Regions from separate parts of the Streptomyces sp. NPDC037242 genome, predicted to be linked through region 2. Evidence: riboswitches for the same ligand, from Rfam matches in the RefSeq annotation. Region 2 holds a riboswitch; each other region holds the start of a gene.
What was found. Region 2 has a riboswitch for cyclic di-AMP ahead of ACZ7GJ_RS24260 (M23 family metallopeptidase). Riboswitches for the same ligand answer to the same signal wherever they lie in the genome.

Region 1 (4,556 bases), on a different contig from region 2:
GCGGGAGCTGAAGCGCGGCGACGTGGCCGCCTTCGTCGTCGAGCCGATCCAGGGCAAGGGCGTACTCGCGGCCCCGCCGGGCTTCCTGCCCGCCGCGCAGGAACTGCTGCGCCGCCACAAGGCGCTGCTGATCGCCGACGAGGTCCAGACCGGCCTCGGACGTACCGGCGACTTCTACGCGTACCAGCACGAGCCGGGCGTGGAGCCGGACCTGGTCTGCGTGGCCAAGGCGCTGTCGGGCGGCTACGTCCCCGTCGGCGCGACCCTGGGCAGGGACTGGATCTTCAAGAAGGTCTACTCGTCCATGGACCGGGTGCTCGTGCACTCCGCCAGCTTCGGCTCCAACGCGCAGGCGATGGCGGCCGGTCTGGCGGTGCTCTCCGTCATGGAGGACGAGGAAGTGGTGGCCAACGCCCGGGCCATGGGCGACCTGTTGCGGGGGCGGCTCGCCGCGCTGGTGGACGAGTACGAGCTGCTGCACGAGGTGCGGGGGCGCGGCCTGATGATCGGGATCGAGTTCGGCCGCCCGTCCTCGCTGGGGCTGCGCAGCCGGTGGACGATGCTGCAGGCGGCCCGCAAGGGGCTCTTCGCGCAGATGGTCGTGGTGCCGCTGCTCCAGAAGCACCGGATCCTCACGCAGGTCTCCGGGGACCACCTGGAAGTGATCAAGCTCATCCCGCCGCTCGTCGTGGACGAGGCGGACGTGGACCGGTTCGTCAGGGCCTTCCGGGAGGTCATGGACGAGGCGCACGGGGGCGGCGGGCTGATGTGGGACTTCGGCAGGACGCTGGTGAAGCAGGCCGTCAGCAACGGCTGACGGCCTGCTCCGCCGGGCGATCTCGGTTGAGCAGTCGGCCGAGCGGTCGGTCGAGCAGTCGGTCGAGCGGTCAGTCGAGCAGTCGGTCGCGGAGCCGGTCGAGGGTCTCGGGCGTGAGTCCGAGGCCCTCGGCGAGGTAGCGGTCCAGGCCGCCCCAGTGGCCGTCGATGGTCTCGAAGGCGGCCTCCAGGTACTCGGCGCGGGCGTCGAAGAGCGGGGCGAGCAGCTCCATCACCTCGGGGGAGCGGGCCTCGGGGGCCGGGCTGCCGCGGCGGACCCGGTAGCGGTTGTGCGGGGCGTTCGACTCCAAGTAGTCCGCCACGACCGCCTCGCGCCCGACGCCCAGTGCGAGCAGGGTGACGGCGATCGACAGCCCGGCCCGGTCCTTGCCGGCCGCGCAGTGCATCAGGGCCGGGACGCTGTCCCCGGCCAGGGCGTGCACCACCCGGCTGTGCTCGGCGGTGCGGTTCTTGATGATCGTGCGGTACGAGTTCGCCATCCGATCCGCGGCCTTGCCGTCGCCCAGGATCGAGCGGAGCTGGTCGAGGTCGCCGTCGCGGACCATCTTCCAGAACTCCCGCCCGTCCGCCGGGTCCGAGAGCGGGATGTTGACGTTGAGCACGCCCGGCAGCTCCACGTCCCGTCCTTCCAGCGCGTGGTCGGCGCCGTTGCGGAAGTCGAAGATGGTGTGCAGGCCGAGGGATGCGAGGAACTCTGCGTCGGTTTCGGTGGCATGCGCGAGATGTCCGCTTCGGAACAGTCGTCCCGTCTTGACCCTGCGTCCGTCGGCGGCCGGAAGGCCGCCCACGTCACGGAAGTTGCGCACTCCGGCCAGCCCCGGTTCGGTGGACGGGCTCTGGGGTATCTGCTGGGTCACGGCGGCTCCTCCGGGTGGTTGAGGGGATGTCCGAATTACACTACTTGGCGGCAACTTGCCATAAGTGCAGGCGAGATCGGGCGCGTCCCCGTGAGCCAGATCATACGGTGACCGTGAGTGCCTGATCATCATGGGCGAATTGCTTTCCCAGGGCGGCTGTTGCCGCCGCGGAATGGACGCAGGGTGACCGGAATTCCGCTGGATCATCACCCTTGAGTTTCCGTCAGGAAATTCATGGCTTGTTCCGTGTGGACGAACTCGATTAGCTTCGCTCTCGATCCGGATGGACCGCCGAATCCTGCCCCATCCGGAAACCGCACCCGACTATTCACGCGCGCGGCAGGAGCGGGGGAACCAGGTAGGCCGCTGTTCCGGATCTTTATACCGGGACGGCTCGGGGTGAAGCCGTACATGTGCTGTTCATGTACGGCCGGACATCTCCAGTCCGAACCCGACAGCTCACCTCGCAGGCGACGGAGAGGAATTCACCATGCCTGCAAAGGGTAAGCACCGCCGTCCCAAGTCCCCCTCGATATCCCGCGGTTTCGCCATGGCAGGCACCGGCGGCGCGGCCCTCGTGCTCCCGCTGTTCGGGGCCGCCTCCGCCCAGGCCGCCTCCGCCTCCGCCCCGGCCGCGGCGCCCGTCGTGGCCGCGCAGGTTCCCGCGGCGCTGCAGGCCGCTCCCGCCGCCGCTGCGGCGGCCGCGCCGTCCGTGTACACCGTCGTCCCGGGCGACCATCTCTCCAAGATCGCCGCCCAGCAGCACCTCACCGGCGGCTGGCAGCAGCTGTACGCCGACAACCGCGCGGCCGTCGGCGCCGACCCCTCGCTGATCCACCCCGGGCTGAAGCTGACGCTCGGCGCCCAGGGGGAGTCCGCTCCCACCGCCGCTCCGGCCCCGAAGCAGGCTCCGGCCCCCGTCGAGCAGTCCTCCGCCGAATCCCCGGCCGATGCGGCCGACCCGGCCTCCGCCGGCGAGGGCCGGGCCGACCAGGCCGCGCTCGACAGTGCTCCCTCGGACGAGGGCGGCGCCCCCGCGGACGAGGCGCAGGCGGCGCCCGCCGCCCCCGCCGAGCAGCAGGCCGCGCCGTCCTCCGGTTTCGTCTCCCCGGTCGGCGGCGGCGTCTCCACCGCCTACAAGACCGCCGGCGCCATGTGGTCCAGCGGCTACCACACGGGCGTCGACTTCATCGCGAGCACCGGCACCACCATCAAGGCGGTCGGCGCGGGCACCGTCGTCTCCGCCGGCTGGGGCGGCGCGTACGGCAACGAGGTCGTCATCCGGCACGCCGACGGCAAGTACTCCCAGTACGGCCACCTCTCCCAGCTGTCGGTCTCGGTCGGCCAGAGCGTCACCGCCGGGCAGAGCATCGGCCTCTCCGGCGCCACCGGCAACGTGACCGGCCCGCACCTCCACTTCGAGATCCGCACCGGCCCGTCCTACGGTTCCGACATCGACCCGCTGGCCTACCTCCGCTCCAAGGGCGTCAGCATCTGACGGCCCCTCCGCCGGGCGCTCCGGCGGAAGCCTGACCCGCGTGAGGCCGGGACCCGAGGGGGGTCCCGGCCTCACGCGCTGTTATTCCTCACCCGCCGGGTGGTATAAATCACGGTCCGTCAACCCCTGCCTACGGTGGCGTAGGTCACGCGCCGGGGTGAAGGATGTGGTCTCGTGGCAGCGACGACGACACTCAAGACCATCGGCTCGTACGCGGCGATCGGGGACAGCTTCACCGAGGGAGTGGGGGACCCGGGACCCGGAGAAACGTTTCTCGGCTGGGCGGACCGGCTGGCCGTGCTCCTGGCCGATCGGCGTGAAGAAGACCGGTTCCGGTACGCGAACCTGGCCGTCCGGGGGCGGCTCCTCGACCAGATCGTGGCGGAGCAGGTCCCGCGGGCCAAGGAGCTCGCACCCGACCTGGTGACCTTCTGCGCGGGCGGCAACGACATCATCCGGCCCGGCAGCGACCCGGACGACGTGGCCGAGCGGTTCGAGGCGGCCGTCGCCGACCTCACCGGATCCGTCGGCCAGGTCATGATCACCACCGGCTTCGACACCCGCGGCGTACCGGTCCTCAAGCACCTGCGGGGCAAGGTGGCGACGTACAGCGCCCACGTGCGCGCGATCGCCGACCGGTACGACTGCCCGGTGCTCGACCTCTGGTCCTTGAAGTCCGTACAGGACCGGCGGGCCTGGGACGAGGACCGGCTGCACCTCTCGCCCGAGGGCCACACCCGGGTCGCGCTGCGCGCCGCCCAGGTGCTCGGCCTGGAGGTGCCCGCGGATCCGGACCAGCCCTGGCCGCCGCAGCAGCCGCGCGGCTCGGTGGACGTGACCCGCGACAACATCCAGTGGGCCCGCGAGTACCTGGTGCCGTGGATCGGCCGCCGGCTGCGCGGGGAGTCCTCCGGGGACCACGTCGAGGCGAAGCGACCGGACCTGCTGCCGCTCTAGAGGGACTGGAGCGGCGCATGATGGCGGGTACGGATCGGAATCCTTCGGGACCGGTACGCGTTGGGATGGTCGTAAGCCGTCCGACCGTCCCGCCCCCACTCCGTCAGGAGGCGCCTTGACCGGCTCCCGTTCCCTGCGTCCACGGCTGCGCGCCATGCGGCCCGAAGCCTTCGGCGCGGACCCGTCCGGCGCTCGCCTGGAGCGGATCCACCGCTCGCCGAACTTCGCCGACGGCGTGTTCCAGAACCCGGTCGGGGCCAGGATCAGGCCTTCCGGTTCGATGCTGGAGTTCGCCAAGATCTACTTCCACAAGGAGCAGCGGATCCGGCGCAACCCCGACGCGCCCGTCCCGGTCCACCCGACCACCCTGGCAGATCTGGCGAAACCGCCGGTCAGCGGCTTGCGGC
Region 2 (4,556 bases):
GCTGCACAACCGGCTGGTACGCCGCGACCAGACGGCCGTCGCGGCCGGCTTCGGCATGCTGCGCCTGGCCGGGGCGCCCTCGCTGGGCTGGCTGGACGTCAAGACCTCCAGCGGGGTGGAGATCCCCGCCATCGAGGCGGCCGTGGACGAGGAGCTCGCGCGGTTCGCCGCCGAGGGCCCGACCGCCGAGGAGATGGAGCGCGCGCAGGCGCAGCTGGAGCGCGAGTGGCTGGACCGGCTGAGCACGGTGGCCGGCCGTGCCGACGAACTGTGCCGCTTCGCGGTGCTGTTCGGCGACCCGCAGCTGGCGCTGACCGCGGTCCAGCGGGTCCTCGACATCACCGCCGAGGAGGTGCAGGCCGTGGCCGCGGCCCGACTGCGCCCGGACAACCGCGCGGTGCTCGTCTACGAGCCCATCGCCGCGGACGAGGACGACGAGCCCAGCCGGCACGACGAGAACGAGGGGGCGGAGCAGTGAGCGACACCGCAGCCGTCACGATGACCTTCCACCCGCGCCCGCAGGCCGGCGAGCCGCAGCCGTGGGCCTTCCCGGCCCCCGACCGCGGGGAGCTGTCCAACGGCCTGACCCTGTTGCGCTGCCACCGGCCTGGCCAGCAGGTGATCGCGGTCGAGATCAACCTCGCCGCCCCGCTCGACGCGGAGCCCGAGGGCCTCGACGGCGTGGCCACCATCATGGCCCGCGCGCTGTCCGAGGGCACCGACAAGCACTCCGCCGAGGAGTTCGCGGCCGAGCTGGAGCGCTGCGGCGCCACCCTCGACGCGCACGCCGACCACCCGGGCATCCGGGTCTCCCTGGAGGTCCCGGCCTCCCGGCTGCCCAAGGCCCTGGGGCTGCTCGCCGAGGCGCTGCGCGCCCCCGCCTTCGCCGACTCCGAGGTGGACCGGCTGGTGCGCAACCGGCTCGACGAGATCCCGCACGAGCTGGCCAACCCGCAGCGCCGCGCCGCCAAGCAGCTCTCCAAGGAGCTCTTCCCGGCCTCCCTGCGGATGTCCCGCCCGCGGCAGGGCACCGAGGACACGGTCGCCCGTATCGACTCGGCGGCCGTACGCGCCTTCTACGAGGCCCACGTACGCCCCGCCACCGCCACCGCGGTGGTCGTCGGCGACCTGACCGGGATCGACCTGGACGCGGTCCTGGCCGACACCCTGGGCACCTGGACCGGCGACTCCGCCGAGCTGCTGCCGGTGCCGCCGGTGACGGCCGACGACACCGGCCGCGTCGTCATCGTCGACCGGCCCGGAGCGGTCCAGACGCAACTGCTGATCGGCCGCATCGGTCCGGACCGGCACGACCGCGTCTGGGCGCCCCAGGTGCTCGGCACGTACTGCCTGGGCGGCACCCTCACCTCGCGCCTGGACAAGGTGCTGCGCGAGGAGAAGGGGTACACGTACGGCGTGCGCGCCTTCGGCCAGGTGCTGCGCTCCACCGCCGACGGCAAGGGCGCCTCGATGCTCGCCATCAGCGGCTCGGTGGACACCCCGAACACGGGCCCGGCGCTGGAGGACCTCTGGAAGGTGCTCCGGACCCTGGCGGAAGGCGGCCTGACCGACGCCGAACGGGACGTGGCGGTGCAGAACTTGGTGGGCGTGGCCCCGCTGAAGTTCGAGACGGCCGCCTCGGTCGCGGGCACCCTCGCCGACCAGGTCGAGCAGGAGCTGCCGGACGACTACCAGGCGCAGTTGTACGCGCGGCTCGCCGAGACCGGCACGGTGGAGGCGACTTCGGCGGTCGTCAGCGCCTTCCCGGTGGACCGGCTGGTCACGATCCTGGTGGGCGACGCGGCCCAGATCGAGGAGCCGGTGCGGGCCCTGGGCATCGGTGACGTGAGCGTCGTCTCCAACTGACGGCCCGAAAGTACCGGCCCAACTGGGCGGCACGGGAGGGGCTCCGACGGTTCATCCGTCGGAGCCCCTTTTGTCCGTTTAGGGATGAGGTTGCTCGAATGTGCTGTGGCGTACGCAACAAAAAGGCGTGTCTGTTTGGCGATTGACTGATGATCCGCCTAGCGTCGGCCGTGCTGTTCGTCAGTTGTACCCGCCGCGCCCGCGGCACCGGACAGCGATCGCCGAGTCCCCGTCAGGCGCGAGCCTGGGGAGCCGGGGACCCACATCAGTCCCTGGGGTGAATCGGACCGCCTCGCAAGAGGAGGCCCGTAGGAGACCTTCCTGCTCCGAACCCGTCAGCTAACCCGGTAGGCGAGAGGGAAGGAAAGGATCAGCCCCTTCATGGCGTTTGGCAGTCGTGCCGCCGGCAAGCACCGTGGTTCCAGTCGTATGAGCCGCAAGACCGCCGGCTACGCCGGCGTAGCCGCCCTCGCCGCCACCGGCGTCGTCGGCTCCCTGGCCGGTCCCGCGTTCGCCGCGGACAAGGCCCCCTCCATGGAGGACACCGGCCTGAACACCATCGTCGTCGCCGACGAACTCGCGGACGGGATCCAGGCCCAGGCCGACTCCCAGCAGCGGGCCGCGGAAGCCGCGGCCGCCAAGGCGCAGGCCGAGGCCGACGCGAAGCAGCGGGCCGCCGAGGCCAAGGCGAAGGCCGAAGCCCGGGCCAAGGCCGAGCGCGAGGCCGCCGAGCGCGCGGCCCGCGAGGAGGAGCGCAAGCGCCTCAACACCTTCGTCACCCCGCTCGAGGACACCTACGTCAGCACGCAGTACCACGCGGGCGGCGGCATGTGGTCCTCCGGCAGCCACACGGGCATCGACTTCCACGCCTCCTCGGGCACCGAGGTGCACTCGGTCGGCCTGGGCACCGTGGTCGAGGCGGGCTGGGGCGGCGCGTACGGCAACAACATCGTCATCAAGCACGCCGACGGCACCTACACCCAGTACGGCCACATGTCCTCGCTGAGCGTCTCCGTCGGCCAGCAGGTCACCCCGGGCCAGAAGATCGGCCTGTCGGGCTCCACCGGCAACTCCAGCGGCCCGCACCTGCACTTCGAGGCCCGTACCGGCGCCGACTACGGCTCGGACATCGACCCGATCGCGTACCTGCGCCAGCACGGCGTCACCGTCTGACCCGCACCGCACACCTCCGCGAAGGCCCCGGCTCCCAGAGCCGGGGCCTTCGCGTTGTGTGAATGTTTCGTATTTCCGGCCGTCCTCGGAAATTATCGTGTGTTGCAATAGAGTTGCAGTGCGCGGACATGCGCACTCGCGCGCACATACACATCAATGACGGCGGCAGTCGGAAATAGGCGGAGGTCCGGTCTTGCGTATTCCCGCGCAGGCGGTATGCACAGCAATCCGTGACGACATCGTCTCCGGTGTCTTCGGGCCGGGCAGCCGGCTCACCGAGGAGGTGCTGGCCCGCCGCTACGGAGTCTCGCGCGTCCCGGTGCGCGAGGCGCTGCGCACGTTGGAGTCCGAGGGGTTCGTCACCACCCGGCGGCACGCGGGCGCCTGTGTGGCCGAGCCGACCGAGCAGGAGGCCGCGGACCTGCTGGAGGTGCGGATGCTGCTGGAGCCGCTGGCCGCAGCCCGGGCCGCCCGGCGGCGCAGCGAGGCCCACCTCAAGGTGCTGCGCGGGCTGGTCAGGCTGGGCCAGGAGCGGGCGCGGCGGGGCCAGGGGGAGGACCTGCGCTCGCTGGGCGGCTGGTTCCACGAGACGCTCGCCCAGGCCTCCGGCAGTCCGGGGCTGATCGCGCTGCTCACCCAGATGCGGCACAAGATCGCCTGGATGTACTCGGTGGAGGCCCCGGCGCGTCCGGTGGAGTCCTGGGCGGAGCACGGGGCGATCGTGGACGCGGTGGCGCGCGGTGACGCCGAGCGGGCCCGGGCGCTCGCCGCGGTCCACGCGGAGCGGGCGGCCGGGGCGCACCGGCTGCGGGTGAGGACTTCGCAACCTGCCGTAAACATGGCGAGCGGTCCGCATTAACAAACGCCGTATACAAAGGACGGATATTCGCGCGGCCCCGGTAATTCGCGGGTCCGTGCCACGTCGTGTCCTGCGGCGCCGTGCCGTGTCGTGCCGCGCAATTCCGGCGCGAATCGGCGGCCGTAATTCCGCTATTCGCGGCGCATTGTCGGGGAGCGCGGTTCGGGGACCGCCGCCGGCCCGTGCCCGCCGCTCGGAAAGCAGTGAAGCCGTGGCCGCCGGTGTTCCGGTGGCCACGGCTTCGCCGTACGGGTCGAACCCGAAGGGTCAGACGGTCTCGGGGAGCTCCTCGAGGCCCTCGGCGACCAGCTTCGCGAGGCGGTCCAGCGCCGCCTCGGCGCCCTCGGCGTCGGACGCGAGGACGATCTCCTCGCCGCCCTGGGCGCCCAGGCCCAGAACCGCCAGCATGGAGGCGGCGTTGACGGGGTCGCCGCCGGCCTTCGCGATGGTCACCGGGACGCCGGAAGCGGTCGTCGCGCGGACGAAGATCGAGGCGGGACGAGCGTGCAGGCCCTCGGCCCAGCCGACGTTGACGCGGCGCTCTGCCATGGTGATGCCCTTCAGGTTCTTACGGTTGTCTAGACCAGTCTCTCACGACGCCCGGAATGCTCCGACCGACCTTCGGCCCGAATCTCCCTGCCGTTCGACCTTCCCCAGC
Region 3 (4,556 bases), on a different contig from region 2:
ACTGGGCCGGGATGATGATCCGGCACGGCGGCGGCCCGCGGGGCGGGGTCGCCCGCTCGGTCAAGCAGATGCGGACCTACCTCGGTGAACTCATCCACCGCAAAAGGGACGATCTGGGCAACGACCTGATCTCCGACCTGATCCGGGCCAGCGACCACGGCGACCACCTGACGGAGGCCGAGGCCACGGCCATGGCCTTCATCCTGCTCTTCGCCGGCTTCGAGACGACCGTGAACCTCATCGGCAACGGAGTCCACTCCCTCTTCATGAACCCGGACCAGCGCGAGCGCCTCCAGGCCTCCCTCGCGGCCGGGGAGACCGGACTGCTGGAGACGGGCGTCGAGGAGCTGCTGCGCTACGACGGGCCCGTGGAGCTGGCCACCTGGCGGTTCGCCACCGAGGCACTGACCCTCGGCGGCCAGGACATCGCGGCCGGCGATCCGGTGCTGGTGGTCCTCGCGGCCGCCGACCGGGACCCCGAGCGCTTCGCCGAACCGGACACGCTCGACCTCTCCCGGGCGGACAACCAGCACCTCGGATACGGGCACGGGATCCACTACTGCCTGGGCGCACCGCTGGCCCGGCTCGAAGGGCAGACGGCGCTTGCGACTTTGCTGACGCGTCTGCCGGATCTGGAACTCGCTGCTCCGCCCGAGGACCTGCGCTGGCGCGGCGGACTGATCATGCGTGGCCTGCGCACCCTTCCGGTCCGCTTCACACCTCGCAACGAGTGAAGGCACACTGACCCGCAGTCAGTTTCCGTCGAAACTTGTGACAAGCGTTCGAAGGCCGCTAGGTTCTGCCGTTACCCCGCCGTTATGCGAAAGGTGCACCCTCATGCGTTCCGGGAACGGCCGCCACAGACGCCCCCGCCAGGTCCCCGCGATTGTCGTCACCGCAGGAGTCACAGGCTCCGCGCTGGCCCTGCCGCTGCTCGCCGCCACGGGCGCGAGCGCGGCCGAGACCTCCACGTGGGACAAGGTCGCCGAGTGCGAGAGCGGCGGCACCTGGAGCGCCAACTTCGGCAGCGGTGCGTACGGCGGGCTCCAGTTCACCGAGGAGCAGTGGAAGGGTGCCGGCGGGCTCGACTTCGCGCCCCGCGCCGACCTGGCCAGCCGTTCTCAGCAGATCGCCGTCGCCGAACGCGTGCTGGCCGCCCAGGGTCCCCGGGCGTGGCCGATGTGCGCGGAGTCGGCCGGCCTGACCCAGCAGGCGCCCGCCGCGGACGTGGACCCGGGCATGCCCGGCAGCCGTTCCTCCGTCGCCCCGTCCCCGTCCCGCCCGGACGACTCCGTACCGGTCGGCGGGTCCGGCGACCGGGCCACGGACTTCGGGGCTCCCCAGCAGGCCTCCCCGAGCCCGTCCGGTACGCCGTCCTTCCTGCTGCCCGACGTCCCGCTCGGGCCGCCCAGCGGACTGCCCGTCATGCCGGACCCGGTCCCGGACCTGCCGACGACGGCCCCGACGGCCCCCACGGCCCCGACGACCCCGATCGCCCCGGTCGACCCGGCGGCGCCCTCCACGGGCCCCTCGGCCCCCACGACGGCTCCCGTTGCCCCCACGACGCCGGCCGCCCCGGGCACGCCCTCCGCGGACCCGAGCGCCCCGGCGGCCCCCGGTGCCCCGGGCGCCCCCGGCGCCCCGGCCGAGGGCGGCGGCAAGCACCGCGGGGAGCCCGCGGTCGAGGCTCCCGTCGCATCTGATGCCGCGTCGGAACCGAAGTACACCGTGAAGGAGGGCGACAGCCTGGCCGCCATCGCGGACGCCAACGACCTCAAGGGCGGCTGGAACGCGCTCTATGCGGCCAATGAGCAGGTCATCGGCGAGGACGCCAACCTGATCAAGCCCGGCCAGAATCTGGATCTAACCCAGAAATAGGGGCACTTCGGGCATCCCAAAACAGCTGATTGCCCGTTTTGGGCAAGTGAGACATGTGTCTCTTCCGGTCAACTGGCGTGTCTGGTCCGGAGGCTTCCGCAAACCCCGTCCTCACCTGCGCAAACACTGATCCGGAGAGCGCAAGTAGGCCCCGTTTCTCCCCGATGGCGCTCGTTGAACATCGGGGAGAGACCTGCCTACCTTCTGAATCGCTCGCCACCGCGGGCTCCTTCGACCGCATCGCCGAATCCTGCCGGCGGACGGGGGGAACAGTCGTCGCGCAAGCGCCGAAGGCAGGAGCGGGGGAACCAAGGTAGGCGCCGGGAGCGGCCGTTGAGAGACGGTCACGCCACCGGCTAGGGGTTAAGCGGTGCGCTAGGTCGCACCGCCGGGCAACTCACTCGCCCGAACCCGACAGCTCACCTCGTAGGCGTCGGTGAGGAGAAACTCCATGCTGCTTTCCGGCAAGGGCAAGCACCGTCGCGGTACTGCAATCCAGCGGTCCGTCCGCATCGCAACGCTCGCCGGTGTCGCCGGTGTGGCCGTCGCCGCCCCCCTGATGGCCGCGGGCACCGCCTCCGCCGCCACCGCCTCCCAGTGGGACAAGGTCGCGCAGTGCGAGGCCGGCGGCAACTGGGCCATCAACACGGGCAACGGCTACTACGGCGGCCTGCAGTTCTCGTCCTCCACCTGGGCCGCCTACGGCGGCAAGGCGTACGCCGCGCAGGCCAACCAGGCCACCAAGGCCCAGCAGATAGCCATCGCCGAGAAGGTCCTCAAGGGCCAGGGCAAGGGCGCCTGGCCGTCCTGCGGCGTCGGCCTGACCAACGCCGCGTACAACGGCGGCGCGGCCGAGACCCCGGCCAAGCCCAAGGCCGAGCCCAAGAAGGAGCAGAAGGCCGCGCCGAAGAAGGAGACCAAGCGCTCCGAGACCCCGGCGCCGGTCAAGCCGAAGGCGGAGACCCCGGCCAAGCCGAAGACCGAGGCCCCGAAGACCGGCAACGGCTCGTACGAGGTCAAGTCCGGCGACACCCTGGGCACCATCGCCGACGCCAACGGCGTCAAGGGCGGCTGGGAGAAGCTCTACGAGCTCAACAAGGACATCGTCTCCGACGCCGACCTGATCTTCCCGGGCCAGAAGCTGAAGCTCAGCTGAATCCTGCGGTAACACCCCACCGCCCGGCGCGTCCCTCGATGCGCCGGGCGGTGGCGTGCGCCGGGCGTCCTGGCCGGTGGGAGCCCGATGATCAAGAGACCTATGTCCCGGAAGAGGGGTATTCGGTCCCTTTTTCGTCCCAGGACCCGGGCGGTCGGCTGGCCGAGTGCCCGGAGCCGGTTAGGCTCTAGTCGGCAAGGCCATCCCACGGCCTGACGCCACCGCACACCCAGCGTCACATCCCAGAAGGAGATGCTCGTGCCGTCCATCGACGTCGTCGTAGCCCGGGAAATCCTGGACTCCCGAGGCAACCCCACGGTCGAGGTCGAGGTGGGCCTCGACGATGGCAGCACCGGCCGTGCTGCAGTTCCGTCCGGCGCCTCCACCGGTGCCTTCGAGGCCATCGAGCTCCGTGACGGTGACCCCAACCGTTACTTCGGCAAGGGCGTAGAGAAGGCCGTCCTGGCCGTCATCGAGCAGATCGGGCCGGAGCTCGTCGGCTACGACGCCACCGAGCAGCGCCTGATCGACCAGGCCATGTTCGACCTGGACGCCACCGACAACAAGGGCTCGCTCGGCGCCAACGCCATCCTCGGCGTGTCCCTCGCCGTCGCGCACGCCGCGTCCGAGGCCTCGGACCTCCCGCTCTTCCGCTACCTCGGCGGTCCGAACGCGCACCTGCTGCCCGTTCCGATGATGAACATCCTCAACGGTGGGTCGCACGCCGACTCCAACGTCGACATCCAGGAGTTCATGATCGCCCCCATCGGCGCGGAGTCCTTCTCCGAGGCGCTGCGCTGGGGTGCCGAGGTCTACCACACCCTGAAGAAGGTCCTGCACACCAAGGGCCTCTCCACCGGCCTGGGCGACGAGGGCGGCTTCGCCCCGAACCTGGAGTCCAACCGCGCCGCGCTCGACCTCATCATCGAGGCCATCAAGCAGGCCGGCTACACCCCGGGCAAGGACATCGCGCTCGCGCTCGACGTCGCCGCGTCCGAGTTCTACAAGGACGGCAAGTACGAGTTCGAGGGCCAGTCCCGCTCGGCCGCCGAGATGACCGACTACTACGCCGAGCTCGTCGAGGCGTACCCGCTGGTCTCCATCGAGGACCCGCTGTTCGAGGACGACTGGGACGGCTGGAAGACCATCACCGACCGCCTCGGTGCCAAGGTCCAGATCGTCGGCGACGACCTGTTCGTCACCAACCCCGAGCGCCTCGCCCGCGGTATCGAGGAGGGCTCCGCGAACGCCCTGCTCGTGAAGGTGAACCAGATCGGTTCGCTGACCGAGACCCTGGACGCCGTCGAGATGGCCCAGCGCAACGGCTTCAAGTGCATGATGTCGCACCGCTCCGGTGAGACCGAGGACGTCACCATCGCCGACCTCGCCGTCGCCGTGAACTGCGGCCAGATCAAGACCGGTGCCCCGGCCCGCTCGGACCGCGTCGCCAAGTACAACCAGCTGCTGCGCATCGAGGAGATCCTCGACGACGCCGCGGTGTACGCGGGCCGCAGCGCCTTCC

Region 1: linked by a shared signal. The riboswitch ahead of ACZ7GJ_RS02295 (LysM peptidoglycan-binding domain-containing M23 family metallopeptidase) and the one ahead of ACZ7GJ_RS24260 (M23 family metallopeptidase) in region 2 are both predicted to bind cyclic di-AMP.
Region 3: linked by a shared signal. The riboswitch ahead of ACZ7GJ_RS33870 (transglycosylase family protein) and the one ahead of ACZ7GJ_RS24260 (M23 family metallopeptidase) in region 2 are both predicted to bind cyclic di-AMP.

Annotation. Positions count from the first base shown of each region.
Region 1 is NZ_JBVJUY010000001.1:536,703-541,258, forward strand. It holds gene ACZ7GJ_RS02285 (aspartate aminotransferase family protein) at 1-817, shown strand, start outside; gene ACZ7GJ_RS02290 (tyrosine-protein phosphatase) at 888-1,694, opposite strand; cyclic di-AMP (ydaO/yuaA leader) riboswitch at 2,006-2,182, shown strand; gene ACZ7GJ_RS02295 (LysM peptidoglycan-binding domain-containing M23 family metallopeptidase) at 2,185-3,192, shown strand; gene ACZ7GJ_RS02300 (SGNH/GDSL hydrolase family protein) at 3,367-4,149, shown strand; gene ACZ7GJ_RS02305 (MBL fold metallo-hydrolase) at 4,265-4,556, shown strand, end outside.
Region 2 is NZ_JBVJUY010000021.1:93,312-97,867, forward strand. It holds gene ACZ7GJ_RS24250 (M16 family metallopeptidase) at 1-478, shown strand, start outside; gene ACZ7GJ_RS24255 (M16 family metallopeptidase) at 499-1,866, shown strand; cyclic di-AMP (ydaO/yuaA leader) riboswitch at 2,076-2,235, shown strand; gene ACZ7GJ_RS24260 (M23 family metallopeptidase) at 2,248-3,039, shown strand; gene ACZ7GJ_RS24265 (GntR family transcriptional regulator) at 3,233-3,898, shown strand; gene ACZ7GJ_RS24270 (HPr family phosphocarrier protein) at 4,166-4,447, opposite strand.
Region 3 is NZ_JBVJUY010000040.1:67,366-71,921, forward strand. It holds gene ACZ7GJ_RS33860 (cytochrome P450 family protein) at 1-734, shown strand, start outside; gene ACZ7GJ_RS33865 (transglycosylase family protein) at 838-1,878, shown strand; cyclic di-AMP (ydaO/yuaA leader) riboswitch at 2,154-2,326, shown strand; gene ACZ7GJ_RS33870 (transglycosylase family protein) at 2,330-3,034, shown strand; gene eno (phosphopyruvate hydratase) at 3,293-4,556, shown strand, end outside.